DNA from 4 places in the Vibrio sp. 1402 genome. Region 3 is predicted to be linked to each of the others. Evidence: predicted binding sites of a transcription regulator. Region 3 holds the regulator's gene; each other region holds the start of a gene.
What was found. The regulator PurR, encoded in region 3, represses purine synthesis genes. The targets are predictions, from matches to a motif close to TNANGNAAACGTTTNCNTNA.
Positions count from the first base shown of each region.

Region 1: the regulator PurR is predicted to act here: its motif matches at 2,509-2,528, upstream of R7044_RS06890 (uracil-xanthine permease family protein).
Region 2: the regulator PurR is predicted to act here: its motif matches at 2,020-2,039, upstream of R7044_RS17910 (NCS2 family permease).
Region 4: the regulator PurR is predicted to act here: its motif matches at 1,886-1,905, upstream of purE (5-(carboxyamino)imidazole ribonucleotide mutase).

Region 1 covers NZ_JAWOWE010000003.1:120,640-124,856, forward strand. Annotated here, with positions in the region: gene envZ (two-component system sensor histidine kinase EnvZ) at 1-880, shown strand, start outside; gene R7044_RS06890 (uracil-xanthine permease family protein) at 953-2,341, opposite strand; gene recG (ATP-dependent DNA helicase RecG) at 2,574-4,217, opposite strand, start outside.
Region 2 covers NZ_JAWOWE010000010.1:123,276-127,492, forward strand. Annotated here, with positions in the region: gene R7044_RS17905 (aminoacyl-histidine dipeptidase) at 1-1,036, opposite strand, end outside; gene R7044_RS17910 (NCS2 family permease) at 2,060-3,349, shown strand; gene tet(34) (oxytetracycline resistance phosphoribosyltransferase domain-containing protein Tet(34)) at 3,614-4,078, shown strand; gene frsA (esterase FrsA) at 4,170-4,217, shown strand, end outside.
Region 3 covers NZ_JAWOWE010000002.1:94,692-98,908, forward strand. Annotated here, with positions in the region: gene R7044_RS03880 (TVP38/TMEM64 family protein) at 1-209, opposite strand, end outside; gene R7044_RS03885 (TfoX/Sxy family DNA transformation protein) at 324-914, opposite strand; cyclic di-GMP riboswitch class I at 1,031-1,120, opposite strand; gene purR (HTH-type transcriptional repressor PurR) at 1,408-2,412, opposite strand; gene torD (molecular chaperone TorD) at 2,881-3,528, opposite strand; gene torR (two-component system response regulator TorR) at 3,795-4,217, shown strand, end outside.
Region 4 covers NZ_JAWOWE010000015.1:75,762-79,978, reverse strand. Annotated here, with positions in the region: gene aroE (shikimate dehydrogenase) at 1-152, opposite strand, end outside; gene hemF (oxygen-dependent coproporphyrinogen oxidase) at 254-1,171, opposite strand; gene R7044_RS21120 (L-threonylcarbamoyladenylate synthase) at 1,219-1,776, opposite strand; gene purE (5-(carboxyamino)imidazole ribonucleotide mutase) at 1,977-2,462, shown strand; gene R7044_RS21110 (5-(carboxyamino)imidazole ribonucleotide synthase) at 2,467-3,600, shown strand; gene R7044_RS21105 (type I DNA topoisomerase) at 3,664-4,217, opposite strand, start outside.

The DNA of each region.
Region 1 (4,217 bases), on a different contig from region 3:
ATCTGAGCTGCAAGAAGAAGATTTTGCACCGCTGTTTCGTAACAGTTTGATTATGGCGCTGCTGATCATTGCTGGTGGTTGGTTGTTTATTCGTTTGCAAAACCGTCCACTTTTGGCTTTAGAGAGAGCCGCGAAAGACGTCGGTCGAGGCGAAATCCCGCCCCCCTTAGCAGAGAAAGGCGCATCGGAGATTCGCTCTGTAACTCGAGCCTTTAATCAAATGTCGAAAGGTATTCAAGAGCTAGAAGAAGACCGAGCCTTATTAATGGCGGGGATTAGCCATGACTTACGAACGCCTCTGACGCGTATTCGCCTAGCGACAGAAATGATGTCTCCTGAGGACAGCTATCTTGCGGAGGGGATCATTAGCGATACGGAAGAATGCAATGAGATCATCAGTCAGTTTATGGATTATCTCAAACCGGTGAACCAAGAATCGTTTGAAGCGGTTGATATCAGTACGATTGCCAGTGACGTCGCCAGTTCTGAAGGTGGTTATGAGGTTGAAATTGAAACAGATCTTAATCTTAACTTGCCGCCAGCCAAAGGAAGCGCGATTGCGATTAAGAGGGCGATCAGTAACTTAGTTGTGAATGCGCTACGTTATGGTAATGGCTGGGTCAAAATCAGCACTGGTGTGACAGCAGATAAGCAGCTAGTGTGGATTTCAGTAGAGGACAACGGACCGGGTATCGAGCATTCTCAAATCGCGAGGTTATTTGAACCCTTTACGCGTGGTGACACCGCTCGCGGTAGTGAAGGCACTGGGCTAGGGTTGGCGATTGTGAAGCGTATAATCAGCCAGCATTCAGGCTCTGTAGTGATGCGTAATCGCAGTGAAGGCGGTTTAATCGCTCAAATCAGCTTTCCTACCAAGTAAGTCGATGGCCCGCACCCTTTCAAACAAAAAGCCCAACCTAAATAGGTTGGGCTTTTCTTATTCTCAATAATCTTAAGACTCTTTCACTTCCTGAGGAAGTTCATCTTCGTCTTCCAGTTTCTCTGGCAGAAGTAGATTTAAAATGATCGCTGTGATGCCACCTGCTGCAACACCAGTTGAGAAAATACTCTTAATAAATTCTGGCATAAATTGCAGGATCTCTGGTTTTTGTGCGATACCAAGTCCCATTGAGAAGGATAAGGCCATGATCAGAATTGCGCGGCGATCGAGCTCAACACGAGAGATAATACGCACACCAGCGGCAGCAATCGTACCAAACATGACAATCGTTGCGCCGCCAAGTACTGGCTCAGGAATCAACTGAACAAAGCTAGCGACGCCAGGAAACAAGCCAAGAATCACTAACATGCCTGAAATAAAGTAACCCACGTAGCGGCTCGCGACTCCTGTTAGCATGATGATGCCGTTATTCTGGCTAAACGTTGAGTTCGGGAAGCTGTTGAAAACGGCTGCGATTGCAGAGTTTAAGCCGTCTGCTAACACACCGCCCTTAATGCGTTTCATGTACACTGGGCCTTTTACTGGCTCACCAGACACTTCAGATGTTGCGGTAATATCACCGATGGCCTCTAGTGCGGTAATAAAGAAAATCAGTACCAGCGGAATGAACAGAGACCAGTCAAACGATAAGCCATATTGCATTGGTACGGGCAGTGCTACGATCTCAGTTGCGCCTAGCTGAGAAGTATCTACCATCCCCATAAAATACGCCATGATGTAGCCCACTAGCATCGCAATCACGATTGAAGCCACACGGATGTATGGGTTTTTCGAGCGGTTTAAAATCACAATTAATCCAAGTACCGTCCCAGCCAGAGCAAGTTTGTCTAAGCTGCCGAAGGTTCCTTCATTTAATGCTGCGTAGCCACCGCCCATTGATACTAAGCCGACTTGAATCAGTGTGAGACCGATAAGAGTGACGACGATGCCTGAAACGAGCGGAGTGATGATTCGGCGGGCATGATCCAATACGCGAGATAGGAAAATTTCTGCAAATGATGCGACTAAAATCGTACCAAAAATGGCAGCCATCATGGTGCTGATGTCTGCTCCACCGGCTTTCAGCGATAGGCCTGCTCCAATAATAGGACCTAAAAAGTTAAAGCTGGTGCCTTGAACAGAGAGCAAACCAGAGCCAATTGGGCCAACGGTGCGAATTTGAATAAACGAAGACACGCCTGACGCAAACAAAGACATGCTGATGATGGTATTCGTTTGGTCTGCTGGTACACCCAAAGACTGACAGATGATCAGTGAGGGAGTGATAACCGCGACGAACATCGCCAATAAGTGCTGAAGTGCGGCAAAAATGGTTTGAGGCAAAGGTGGTCGATCGTTGAGTTGATAGACCAGTTCCGAAGATCGGTTTGAAGTTGTCATTGTTTGTCTCGCTAGTCGCAATATTTCCCTAGTTCTCGCTGAATGGGAGAGCAGGGTGGAGTTGACGTCGTTACCTGTGATTGCTGTTAATCAGAGTCAACTCAGGTTGGTGGAGTGTGATCTAACACACTTAAAAATTTGTGCGCGATTATAGAGAGATTTACTCAAAAAGCAAACGTTTGCTTTGTTTTTGGCGCATTAAAAAACGAGCCATTTGGCTCGCTTTCAATCATTACGCTTTGGAGTAAATATCCCGCTCACCCAACCAGCGATCGATAATCGCTGTTGCGTTAGTCGGGTAATTGTCATGAATATGACGCGCAATACGCTGAACTTCGGGAATCAGGCGTTGATCTCGAACTAAGTCTGCGATTTTGAAATCAGCAAGACCTGTCTGCTTTGTACCCAATAGTTCTCCAGGGCCACGAATTTCTAGGTCTTTCTGCGCAATGACGAAGCCATCGTTACTTTCACGTAGTACTCCGAGACGTTTTTGCGCGGTTTTTGACAGCGGAGAGTGGTACAGCAGCACACAATGGCTAGCAACGGAACCTCGGCCCACGCGACCTCTTAACTGGTGTAATTGTGCCAAACCAAGACGTTCAGGGTTTTCTATGATCATCAAGCTAGAGTTTGGCACATCCACACCAACTTCAATCACTGTCGTTGCGACCAGCAAATGCAGTTTATTGTCTTTGAAATCTTGCATCACCGCTTGTTTCTCTGCCGGCTTCATTCGTCCGTGTACTAGACCAATTTTTACGTCCGGTAGCTTACGTTGAAGCTCTTCAGCGGTATCTGCCGCGGCTTGCGCTTCTAATACTTCCGACTCATCAATCAGAGTACACACCCAATATGCCTGCTTGCCTTCGTTTAAGCAGGCATTTCGGACACGCTCGACGATGTCGTCACGTTTTGTATCTGGAATGGCAACGGTTTGAATCGGCGTTCGACCCGGTGGTAGCTCGTCAATCACGGAAGTTTCCAGATCGGCGTAAGCGGTCATAGCTAAGGTGCGAGGAATAGGCGTCGCCGTCATGATCAACTGATGTGGGTAGGCGCCTTGTTTTGCGCCTTTTTCACGCAATTCTAATCGCTGATGGACACCGAAGCGGTGCTGTTCATCAATGATGACCAAAGCAAGGTGATGAAATTCAACGTGCTCTTGGAATAGCGCGTGAGTACCCACTACCATTTGTGCTTCACCACTGGCAATACGAGCCAGCTCGGCTTCCTTTGCCTTACCTTTGAGTTTACCCGCTAACCAACCGACTTGAATGCCCATGGTTTCAAACCAGTTTGCGAAGTTGATAGCGTGTTGCTCGGCCAATAGTTCGGTTGGCGCCATGAGTGCCACCTGATGGCCATGCTCAATGGCTCTAACAGCGGCCAAAGCGGCAACCAACGTTTTCCCCGAACCAACATCGCCTTGCACTAATCGCATCATTGGGTGCGGTTTTTCTAGATCGGCTTCAATCTCTTGTACTACTCGGGTTTGAGCGTTTGTAGGAGAGAAAGGCAGTTGGGCTAAAAGCTGCGTTTTTAGTTTATTACAAGGACCGAGAGGTAGCGCTGAATCCTTCTGACCTTTGCTACGCACCGCCAGCATCGATAAGTTTTGTGCTAGCAATTCTTCCATAATTAAGCGGATTTGGGCAGGATGTTTGCCTTCGTCAAACTCATCTAAATTAATGGTTGGTGGTGGGCGATGAATGGTGTGCAGCGCTTGCGACATCGTGATTTGATGGTCATACAACCCAGCTGGAAGTAATTCCTGCACTGCGGTTTTATCAAGCAGGGCTAAAGCTTGTTCGGTAAGGTTGCGCAATGTGATTTGGCGTAAACCATCTGTAGTGGGATAAACAGGAGTTAAGCT
Region 2 (4,217 bases), on a different contig from region 3:
CAACGCCTTCCACCTCATCACTCATACGGATTACGCCGTTTGGACAAGCGTTAAGTGCCGCAATGAATCGTTGCTGATCGGCGATTGAAAATACTTGGGCGTCAGTCGTGATCACTTCATTAAAGGTTACGATACCTGTTTCGATTTTACCCAATTCAGTTTTAAGCAGCTCAGTGTAGTGGTTGAACAGCTCAGCAAGCTTGTCTTGGTTTTCGACAGGAAGCGCGACAGTAACAAACGCTTCGCGAGGGATTGCATTACGTAAGCTACCACCACGGAATTCGACTAAACGTAAATCAAGCTCTTGAGCATGACCGGCAAGGAAACGACCAAGTAATTTGTTGGCATTACCGCGACCTGTGTGAATGTCACAACCTGAGTGACCACCTTTTAGGCCTTTCAGCGTCAGTTGGCGTGTTACAAAACCTGCAGGCGTTGATTCTCGAGAAATATCGAAAGTCATGGTGCCATCAACGCCACCTGCACAACCCATGTAGACTTCGCCTTCTTGCTCAGAGTCTGTATTTAGAAGAATCTCACCCTCTAACCAACCAGCTTCAAGGCCAAATGCGCCAGTCATGCCTGCTTCTTCATCAATCGTCAGCAGAACTTCGAGTGGACCGTGCTTAATATCTTTAGATGCCAATACAGCAAGGCAAGAAGCCATACCAATACCGTTATCTGCACCAAGCGTCGTGCCTTTCGCAGTTACCCATTCGCCATCGATGTAAGGTTGGATTGGATCTTTGGTGAAGTCGTGTTCAGTGTCTTCGTTTTTCTGCGGCACCATGTCGATGTGTGCTTGAAGTACAACAGCCTTCTTATTTTCCATTCCTGGTGTCGCGGGCTTTTTGATGAACACGTTACCGGTTGGATCACGGCGAACGTCAAAGCCTTGCTCTGTTGCCCAGTTGATAATGTACTGTGCTAATGCTTCTTCATGTTTCGATGGATGAGGGATTGAACAAATCTTATCGAAAAACTGCCAAAGTGGAGCAGGTGATAAGGTACTGATCTCAGAATGGAACTCAGACACGGAGGACTCCTTTTGATGTGCTTTGCCAAATATATACCGTAAAAATATTGTCAAGGTAGCATTAAATGCTAGACGATTTGGCCTTCAAATTGCCGTTAGCATACCACCAGATAAGGAGTACGAGTAGTCGCGATCACAAGGATTTCTCTCAGAACTGTCACAGTTTGTGAATACAATAACAAGCACTATGTGTTCTCTATCATACATTCTGAAAGTGGCTTTATTTTTTAATTCATAAAATTGTAATTTAATTACACATAAACTTTGATAAAGGTCAATTTATGCATTTTTTGTGATTTCAATCACTAAAATGCTTGTAATTAAATTTCTTGGTGGTATATTTGTAACCAGCTTCTGAGAGAAGAATGAAATGCTCAAAGGATGAGTCCGTTTTATCGCCTCCAAGGAACCGAGAAATCAACGAATGTTTAATTGATTTAAAAGGTGATAGTTATGAAAGGTTTACCAAGTACAATGTTCTGGAATAGCAAGTCTGTTTACACCGGTAACTTTGTATACCCAACAAGCTTTGGCTACTAAGTGAAGTCAACGCATGTGACTCGAACAGTTTGTTCACCCCTATAAATTGGAATTTTTTTTCAGTGATAGTGCTGACATGATTCACCGCCACCCAAATTGGGTGGCGTTTTTTTATCTCTATTTTCTCTTCCTGACTCACTTATTGCCATCAAAGCCTTCTTCTATTCCCCATTCTTCGGTTTTATCGACTTTTCCATCAAATCTGTTAGATACCATGTTTAAAATGGGCCTTTTTCATCTGAAAGTTTAGTACATTGCTCAGTTTTTATTCTCTTTTAGAGAACTGTGTTATCTGGGTTACCTATTGTTTTATAAGAATATATTTCTTTGCTTGCTTTGATAGATTAGAGAATGTGTTTCATATCCAAAGAAAAAAAACGCATTAGAGTGAAGATTCTATCTAGAATTTGCTATTTGATAACTTTATAATTCCCGCCAATCGATTACGCAACCGTTTACTTTTTACCTTTACAGGATTCGATCATGCTCGAGAGGCTTTTTAAACTCAGTGAAAATGGCACAAATGTGCGCACTGAGATCATTGCAGGTGTTACGACCTTCCTAACTATGGCTTACATTATTTTTGTAAACCCAGCGATCCTGTCGGATACCGGTATGGACCGTGGCGCCATTTTTGTTGCGACTTGTCTTGCTGCCGCAATCGGCTGTTTTATTATGGGATTTGTTGCCAATTACCCAATCGCACAGGCACCAGGAATGGGCCTGAACGCATTTTTCACTTACTCTGTTGTATTGGGAATGGGTTATACGTGGCAAGTTGCGTTAGCGGCTGTATTTGTTTCTGGCCTTCTGTTCATTCTTTTAAGCGTATTTAAGATCCGTGAGTGGATTATTAACTCGATCCCGCATTCTCTACGAACAGGTATTTCAGCTGGTATTGGTCTTTTCTTAGCGTTTATCGCATTAAAAAATGCAGGTATCGTCGTTGATAACCCAGCGACATTAGTTTCTATGGGAGAGATCACATCATTGCCATCTGTATTGGCCGCGATTGGTTTCTTTCTTACGATTGCATTGGTTCACCGTGGTGTGAAAGGTGCGGTGATGATCGCCATTCTTGGCGTTACAGCGCTTGGTCTTCTATTTGGTGATGTGCAGTGGGGCGGTATTATGTCAACGCCACCAAGCATTGCGCCAACTTTCATGCAACTGGATTTCTCTGGTTTGTTTGAAGTAGGCATGATTTCCGTCGTATTTGCTTTCCTATTTGTCGATTTATTTGACACCGCAGGTACGCTCGTTGGCGTTTCTCAAAAAGCAGGCCTAACTGATGAGAATGGCAACATCCCTCGTTTAAACAAAGCGTTACTTGCAGACTCAACAGCAACGTCAGTAGGTGCATTACTTGGTACCTCCAACACGACATCTTATATTGAAAGCGTTTCTGGTGTAGCTGCGGGTGGGCGTACTGGTCTAACAGCCGTGGTTGTTGGTGTACTCTTCCTACTTGCTCTATTGTTCTCACCACTTGCGGGTATGATCCCTGCTTATGCAACGTCAGGTGCGCTATTCTATGTGGCGATCTTGATGCTGTCTGGGCTAGTAAGCATTGATTGGCGTGACCTAACTGAAGCGTCCCCAGTTGTTGTGACTTGTTTAGTTATGCCGCTAACATTCTCGATTGCAGAAGGTATCACGTTAGGCTTTATCGCATACGCGGCGATCAAGTTATTCAGCGGTAAGGGCCGTGAAGTGTCGATGAGTGTATGGGTGATGTCAGCCATCTTCATCGTTAAATACCTCGTCGGTTAATTTCTCGAGCAAAAAGCCAGTGTGGATTTATTCACGCTGGCTTTTTCTTTTTTTACGTTGTTCACAGAAGACGGTTTTTCTGCGGAATAGGCAGAGAATTTTGATATCACCGTTGGTATTAGCGGTGTGTTTCGGTAGAATAATCGTTTGCGCAGCTTGAAATCCTCGTCTCCAAACATTTTGGAGAAGTTAGTGAGCATTCCGCTTTTGAGTGACTTCGCTAGATTTTGAGGATGCATATTTTCAAATTATTAGGTTATTACAATGAGTAAAAAATTCATTATCACTTGGGATGCAATGCAGACTTACTGCCGTGAACTGGCTGAGAAACAAATGCCAGCTGAGCAATGGAAAGGAATTTGGGCGGTAAGCCGCGGCGGTTTGGTTCCAGGCGCTATTTTGGCTCGTGAACTGGGTATTCGTTACGTTGATACAATCTGTATTTCAAGCTACGACCATGATCATCAGCGCGATATGACGGTACTAAAAGCACCTGAAGGTGATGGCGAAGGTTACCTAATCGTTGAAGACCTAGTAGACAGTGGTGATACAGCGCGCAAACTACGTGAGATGTATCCAAAAGCGAAAATGATCGCTGTGTGTGCGAAACCATCAGGCAAAGAGCTGCTGGATGATTACGTTGTAGATATTGCTCAAGACACTTGGATCGAGCAGCCTTGGGATATGTCAATCCAGTATGCTGAGCCAGTAAACCGCAAGCAAAAATAAACGCGGTTAAAGAATATTGAGAAATGCCCCTTTATAGGGGCATTTTTTTTATTATGATATTAAATCATGCTAATAGCCTAGGGTTCTTCCTATGTCTGAAGACGTCAGTAAAAATCTTTCCGAAACTTTGTTCGTGAAA
Region 3 (4,217 bases):
ACTGCCGCTCCTGGGATAGAAAAAGCGGTAATTGCAATGTAGGTAAAAAAGTAAATCGCAGCCGAGAATACAAAATTCTGATCGATGTATGTAGTTAGTGCTTCTTGTTGGGCTTTTGCATTCTCTAAGGTTAAATACTGGCCAAAGTTAATACCTAAAAAGACGATAGCCGCTAGTAGGATGAGACCTAATATCAGTTTCTTATTCATAATTTTGATTCCAATTTGGGATATATGTAATAAGACAGTAGGAAAACCGAAAAAATTTCACAAAAAAACCGCAGATTAGACTGCGGTTTTACAAGATAGTTTTTAGGCCGACTTTTATTGGAGGCCGTTCATCAACTCATCTCGGCGAGCTTGAGGTACCACACTCCAATGAGTGCCGTTGATAGCACCTTCTAGTGCCCATAGCAACTCAATGTTGACGGTTGCAGAGTGCGTATCTCTTATCGCTTTATAGGCGTTAAGCGCACCTTCCTCTTCAAGCTTCTCTACGGATTCGATGCCGGCTTTTTTTAGCATGCGCTCGGTAGCCAGTCGTAAGTTAGGCAAATCTTTCAAACGGTTAGGCTTTGTACTTGCTTGCTGTTCTTTCTCAAGCTTTGCCTTTTTCAATGATTGATTCGCTACTTCGATTAAGCGTTCGCTTGATTCCCATAAATCGCTGGAAATAGCGTAGTACTTTGTAACGACTGGAAAGCCACGTTTTTTATAAACGTAAGGCTTTAGCCCTTGTTTCTCGAAGTCAGATGAAGTTTTTTGGTCTGCTCTGATATGAAGCTGATTGTTTACCACTAGTGCAAACATTGTTTCATCAGCGAATAGTCCGAAGCCACCAAACATTGAGCGCGACTTGATATTACCAAGTGCCTCAAATAGCTTCATAGAGTCTTTGAGTATCGGTTTATCCATGTTTTGTTATCTCGGTGTAATTAATATTACGCCACCAAAAGTCAGGTCCGAGAGAGTAGCAAACATGCGTAAAAACAATGTCATTACAGAGTAAAGTCATTGCTTACACACTTGCCATCGGTAACCCCGCTACCTTCCATATCGTAATATGGTTCAGGCCGGAGGCTTTGCGTCCCACTCTTTCGAATGGTTTGCCCTGTGCGTGACACAATGAGCATACTTCTTATATTGAATTAACATCACGGTTTAGCGTTAAAAGTGTGATTTCGGTTCAATAAAAATGATAGATTGAATGCTCTATTTTGCATATGGAAAGGTGCAAATTGGCCTTTGAAAAGGAGTTCTTAATATATATTACATTTATATAAAACAGGGAGTTAACGTTAGTCAATTGTTATTAGAGTGGTGTGAAGTATTAGAGAATGCTTAATTTTTCCAAAAAAATAAGCGCCCCTGTAGAGCGCTTATTTAACACGGTTAAATACAGTGAAATTTAGTTCATTTTCTTCACAGTATTTCGAATTACAAGCTCAGGTTGCATCTCGAAAATTCGTTTTTCGTGTTCTTTATCTTTGATACGCTCAAGTAGAATTTCGAATGCATTTTTACCAACACGACGTTTAGGTTGGTGGATAGTCGTTAGCGGTGGAGAGAAGTATTCCGCAAGCTCGATGTTGTCGTAGCCGATCACTGAAATATCTTCAGGAATTTTGATCCCGTTTTGTTGCAAGCGGCTCATTAGGCCTAGAGCCATTGTGTCGTTAAAACAGAATACCGCCGTCGGGCGCTTGTCCATTGCGGTAATTTTATCTGCAACTAATACGGCCGTATCACATTCAAAGTTACCTTCAAGGATCCAGTCTTCATTTACAGCTAGGTTCGCTTCGCTCATTGCGCGACGGAAACCTGCAATGCGCTCTTGGCAAGCAAGCTTTTCAAAATGACCGCTTAGACAAGCGATATCCGTATGACCATTGTCAATCAGATGTTTGGTTGCAATGTAGCCACCTTCTTCTGAGTTATCCATGATCTTGTCTGCTTGTGAGCTCTCTGGGCCCCAATCCATGACCACTTTAGGAATGTCCGCATGACGGTCAAGCATCTCTTTTAGTTCTTCGGTTAAGTCAGAACACATCACTAGGATGCCATCAACGCGCTTTTCAGCCAGCATACGAATGTAATCGCGTTGTTTTTCGTAAATCCCGCCTGTGTTACATAAAATCAGAGTATAGCCTTGGCGGTAACAGTAGCTCTCAACGCCATCAATCACTTCTGAGAAAAATAGGTTAGTTGATTGAGTTACTAACATGCCAATCGTACGAGTTGAGTTGCATTTTAGGCTGCGTGCAACGGCACTTGGCGCGTAATTCAGCTCGTCAACGGCTTTCATTACTTTTTCTTGCGTTGCTTCTGCAACGAAACGCGTTTTATTGATAACGTGCGAAACTGTCGTAGTGGAAACGCCGGCTAAGCGAGCAACGTCTTTTATCGTGGCCATAAATGGTGTCCTGTATCGAGCTACTGAAATATGTCGTATTGGATGTACCTGATGCTCTAATGGTTTCACACCTAGCAATCTAAAATTGGCGCTAAGTGTCTCGGCAGCGGTTGATCCAAGTGCGACAAAAGGGTGCGTAGCAGCATCGGTCGATGAATTTTATCTTTTTTCTATCTGATGAGAAATTGCCATCAACCTGTTAAGAAAACACAAAAACCGCTATATTTCAGCGGTTTACATATAAATCATATTTAATCGTTTGCGCTCACATTTTAGCCCTATGTGGACTGACTAGCAATGTTTTCAGCAAGAGATTTGTGTATTTGAAGTCACATTTTGACTGCTAAATAACCAAGCGTCTTTGCGCTAAGTTAAGGCAAACGAATATTATACCCAAGTTACTTACAATTGGTCACTTTCAGGCATACAGGAAGCCCGATAGGCAGGCTCCCTAAAAATAGGCGGCAATTATTCCCCAAGAAGGTAGGCGCTGTCTAGTTTACAAAATGCAACTAATAGTTTCGCGACACTCGAGTAAAATCCAAATTCGTCGAATTTTTTACATTTGTCTGAAAACTGAGGTAACCAAGACATCAATTGTTGCTGGATAAAGTCGTTTTGTTTAACGAAGGCTTCTTCCATGTGTTTTTCTTGTTCAAGCTCGTTTGAGCGGATAATCATGTTCCCGAGAAAGTCGAGCTCAACGGCTAAGTGATCCGCAGGTTCCTTTAGGTTTTCGTCTACTTGAACGCCAAATTCAGCCATCAACTTTTCCATTTCCTCAGCTGGCTTGTCATTCAGTAAACCTGATTCACCAATGTACATGGATGCGTAAGGAAGAGCGCCGTATTTTTCTGTCTTCAAAAACAGTTCACAAAAGTCAGCTGCAAGCTCTAGTTGTGCATCTTCACGATCTTGTAACCGATTCAATGCATCAACTAGGCTATCAACAGCTGGTTTCAGCGACTCATTTTCACCTAAACCTGCGAGAAAACTGCGAATTTCAACACTGTGATAGGCTTCCAATTCTTTCTCTGTTAGTTCTTTTGCGAACAAGCTCGAAAACCACCAGTAAATTTCAGCGCGTTTTTCATTAAAAGCTTTCACTTCTTGCATTTTGGGCTCCTGAATGATGCTTCAAGTCATGCATCACAAAGTCAATTAGGGATATCCCCTAAGTGTAATCAATTAAAATGAATAGCAGTAACTATAATTGTTATGTTTTATGGTCAAAAATGACCGTTTATTAATAGCAATGGGCAAGCTTGTTTTGAATCAATAAAAACGCTAAATCTTGCGTTTTAATGTATCTATGACTAGAAATGTTACTAGTTATGAATAGAATACGTCTTGGATAATAAGAAGACAGAAAAGTGGTGTAAATGAGCTATCACGTATTAGTCGTAGAAGATGATGTTGTAACTCGTAGTAAGCTTGCGGGATATTTCCAAAATGAGGGCTACCAAGTCAGCGAAGCAGAGAGTGGCGCAGAAATGCGTGAAGTTTTGCAAGCGGGCGATGTAGACCTGATCATGCTGGATATTAACCTGCCTGGTGAAGACGGCCTGATGCTTACTCGTGAGTTACGTAGCCAATCGGATATTGGTATCATATTAGTAACAGGACGCACGGATAGCATTGATAAAATCGTAGGCCTAGAAATGGGTGCTGACGATTATGTGACAAAACCTTTTGAACTGAGAGAGCTGTTAGTTCGCGTTAAAAACTTGCTGTGGCGTATTTCAGCAGCGCGCAGTGGCAGCTCGAAAGCGAATGAAACCAGTGAAGAGCACATTGTGCGCTTT
Region 4 (4,217 bases), on a different contig from region 3:
GCCGCGTCAATAAAACCATCAACAGGTGCACTTTCTGCGGTATACACCAAAGATTGATTAGTTTGACGAGCAAACAAGGTGTGAATGAATGGCGACTTACTGTGTCCGATAGGATTACCAAACACGGCATAGCGATCGATTTGCTGGGTCATTTCCTTACCTTTGTTCCTTACTTAGATATAGAGAAAACAGGGCCACCTGATTACAGATGACCCTATCACTATCTATCTATATAGAAAAGGAGATTCCGTGCTTACCACTCTCGGGGCGTTAGGTATCGCTCGTAAAGTTCAGCTTCTGGCGATCCCGCTTCTGGCTCGTAGCAGTACTCCCAGCGAGCGAGCGGCGGCATTGACATCAGAATCGACTCAGTACGCCCACCACTTTGTAAACCAAATAAGGTGCCACGGTCATACACTAAGTTGAACTCTACGTAACGGCCGCGACGATATAGTTGGAATTCACGCTCACGCTCACCATACTTGAACTCTTTACGACGAGAAACGATCGGCAAGTAAGCCTGGCAATAGCCTTCACCCACTGCTTTGATGTAAGCAAAACACTTATCAAATTCCCACTGGTTTAGATCATCAAAGAACAAACCGCCAACACCGCGAGTTTCATTACGATGTGGTAGGAAGAAGTATTTGTCACACCATGCTTTATGCTCTTGGTAAACATCGTCACCAAATGGCGCACAAAGCAGTTTTGCAGTGTCGTGCCATGATTGGCAATCTTCTTCAAATGGATAGAACGGCGTTAGGTCAAAACCACCACCAAACCACCAAATTGGGTCTTCGCCATCTTTTTCTGCAATAAAGAAGCGGACATTGGCGTGTGAAGTCGGTACATAAGGGTTTTTAGGGTGAATAACCAAAGAAACACCCATCGCTTCAAAACGACGACCCGCTAGCTCTGGGCGATGCGCTGTCGCAGATGCTGGCATTTCTTTCCCTTCCACATGCGAGAAGTTCACGCCTCCCTGCTCGAAAACAAGGCCATCACGCAAAACACGTGAGCGACCACCGCCACCCAGACGCTCTCCTTTTTCACGTTGCCATGCATCTTCGACAAAGACGGCCTTTCCATCTTCTTGTTCTAACTGCTGACAAATGGAGTCCTGAAGTGACATCAAGAACTGCTTTACGGCGTGCTTATCGATCGCTGACATACGTTATTACCTATTACGTGAAACCTAATGATGGCTGGCTAGCAGGGTTAACCCTGTCTTAATATTTGTGAAGTTTTGGCGTCACGAATCTCGCTGGGTTTATCACGACCGCTGGTCTCGCCACGAAGAATGGCGACCAGCTTATCACCCAACTGCTCTTCGACTTCTTCCGTGGTCATACACGGTGGTAAGCTGGAGAGATTCGCGCTGGTAGAGGTTAACGGCTTTCCGAATGCATTACACATTTTTTGCACCAAAGGATGATCAGTCACACGAACCGCAATTGAATCAAACTGCCCTGAAACCCAGTTGGATACTTTATCGCTCGCTGGCATGATCCAAGTGTATGGGCCTGGCCAAGTGGCATGAACAGTCTGTAATTGTTCTTCAGTCAACTGAGATTCATCAATATAAGGCAAAAGCTGATCATAACTTGCCGCGATTAGAATCAGCCCTTTTTCTACCGGACGCTGCTTGAGCTCTAATAGCTTTTGAATTGCTTCTGGGTTATCTGGATCACATCCGACACCAAAAACCCCTTCTGTTGGATAGGCAATCACTTCGCCTTGCTTGAGTGCGTTGAGCACTTGTTCAAAGTTATCCACCGATTACTTCCTATTTGTTTGACTGTGTTGTTTTCACTAAGTGTACAAATATTCACTCTCAGACACTAAAGCAATTTTTTTATAAAATGTATCAATAGCGCCAACAACAAGACGCAAACGTTTGCTTGAGATAAAAATCCCCGTATAATGCGCACAAATTTATAGCTCACCTAATTTTTTGCAGCTTAAAGGAGTTTGAGATGAAAGTCGGTATCATCATGGGTTCTAAATCCGATTGGCCAACCATGAAACTAGCAGCGGACATGCTAGATCAATTTGGCGTGCCTTACGAAACAAAAGTCGTGTCAGCACACCGAACTCCTCAATTACTGGCTGACTACGCTAGTGGCGCAAAAGAACGCGGCATCAAAGTTATCATCGCAGGCGCAGGTGGTGCAGCCCACCTACCAGGTATGGCGGCGGCGTTTACTAGTTTGCCAGTGCTTGGGGTTCCCGTTCAGTCTCGTGCACTGAAAGGTATGGATTCACTGCTCTCTATTGTACAGATGCCAAAGGGAGTTGCGGTTGGTACATTGGCGATTGGCGAAGCGGGCGCAGCAAACGCCGGTATCCTAGCAGCGCAAATCCTAGGCACTCATGATGAAAACATCATGGCGAAGGTAGAAGCATTCCGTAATGAGCAAACGGAAACAGTTCTCGCAAATCCAAACCCTGCAGAGGATTAATCAGATGCATGTACTGGTTCTTGGTGCGGGTCAGTTGGCTCGTATGATGTCTCTGGCTGGTGCGCCACTGAATATTCAAATTTCAGCTTACGATGTCAGCAGCGGTGATGTCGTTCACCCTTTAACTCAACAGGTACTTGGCCATGGCTTGGAAAATGCGATTACGCAAGTTGATGTGATTACTGCCGAGTTCGAGCATATTCCACATGACGTGCTAAAGGTTTGCGAAGCGAGCGGCAAGTTCCTACCAAGTACGCAAGCCATCAAAGCAGGTGGTGATCGCCGTATTGAAAAAGCACTGCTTGATGATGCTGGCGTGCGCAACGCGAAATACTACGTCATTGAAACTCGTGAAGACTTTGAGCGCGCAATTGAACACGTTGGTATGCCAATGGTTCTGAAAAGTGCATTGGGTGGCTACGATGGTAAAGGCCAATGGCGCTTAAAAGAAGCTTCTCAAGTCGACGACATTTGGACTGAGATGGCAGAGTGCATCGCGGCAACACCAACTCAAGCGATTGTTGCTGAAGAGTTTGTTCCTTTTAACCGCGAAGTATCACTAGTTGGTGCTCGAAGCAAAGATGGAAATGTGGAAGTGTACCCTCTGGCAGAGAATGTTCACACCAACGGTGTATTGAGTCTTTCTACTGCGATTGATGCGCCAGAGTTACAGGAACAAGCAAAGCAAATGTTCACGGCTGTCGCAGATAGCCTAGATTACGTTGGCGTATTAGCGCTTGAGTTCTTTGATGTCGATGGGGCACTTTTAGTGAATGAGATTGCTCCACGCGTGCACAACTCTGGTCACTGGACACAGCAAGGTGCAGAAACGTGTCAGTTTGAAAACCATCTGCGCGCAGTATGCGGCTTACCATTAGGTAGTACGAAATTGGTTCGTGAAACCTCAATGGTGAATATTCTTGGTGAAGATACGTTGCCAGAAACGCTGCTCGCCATGGATGGTTGTCACATCCATTGGTACGGCAAAGAGAAGCGCGAAGGGCGCAAAATGGGTCACATCAACGTATGCGGTGACTACCCAGGAGAGTTGCACCGTAGGTTGTGCGCTCTCGCGAAGGTCTTAGATCCAATGACATTCCCAGCCGTGCACGAGTTTGCGAAACAAGCACAACGCTAAAATCTAGCCCCAAAAACCACAAAGGGTCGCACGATGCGACCCTTTTTAATTCCTTTGATGTATTTACCCTTGTTGAGTGTGCTGGCACTTACGGTTGGCACATTGCAATTTCACACCACTGGCGAGTTTCTTCTCCACCAACAACGTAAAACCACATTCTTCGCACCTCCCCTTTACCGGAGGGAGATTCACTGCAAATTTGCATTTAGGGTAGTTATCACATGCGTAGAAAGTTTTACCAAAACGCGTCTTACGTTCAACTAAATGACCTTTACCGCATTCAGGACACGCGTGGTGCTCTTGCGACTGCTTTTCTGGCTCAGGTTGATTAATCGACTCAATATGATGACAAGCCGGGTAATGGCTACAACCAACGAACATACCGTAGCGCCCTTGGCGGAGAACCAACTCATTGCCACACTCAGGACAAGGCACACCCAACTCTTTCACGATGTGCCCATCATTGCTGTGTAGCGGTTTAATGTAATCACAGCTTGGGTAATGGTTACAGCCGAGAAATGGGCCATGTTTTCCGTGCTTGAGAGTCAGCTCACCACCACATTTTGGACACGGCTCGTGTTCCAAAGCGTGTTCATGGGCAGAGAAAAGGGTGTTGT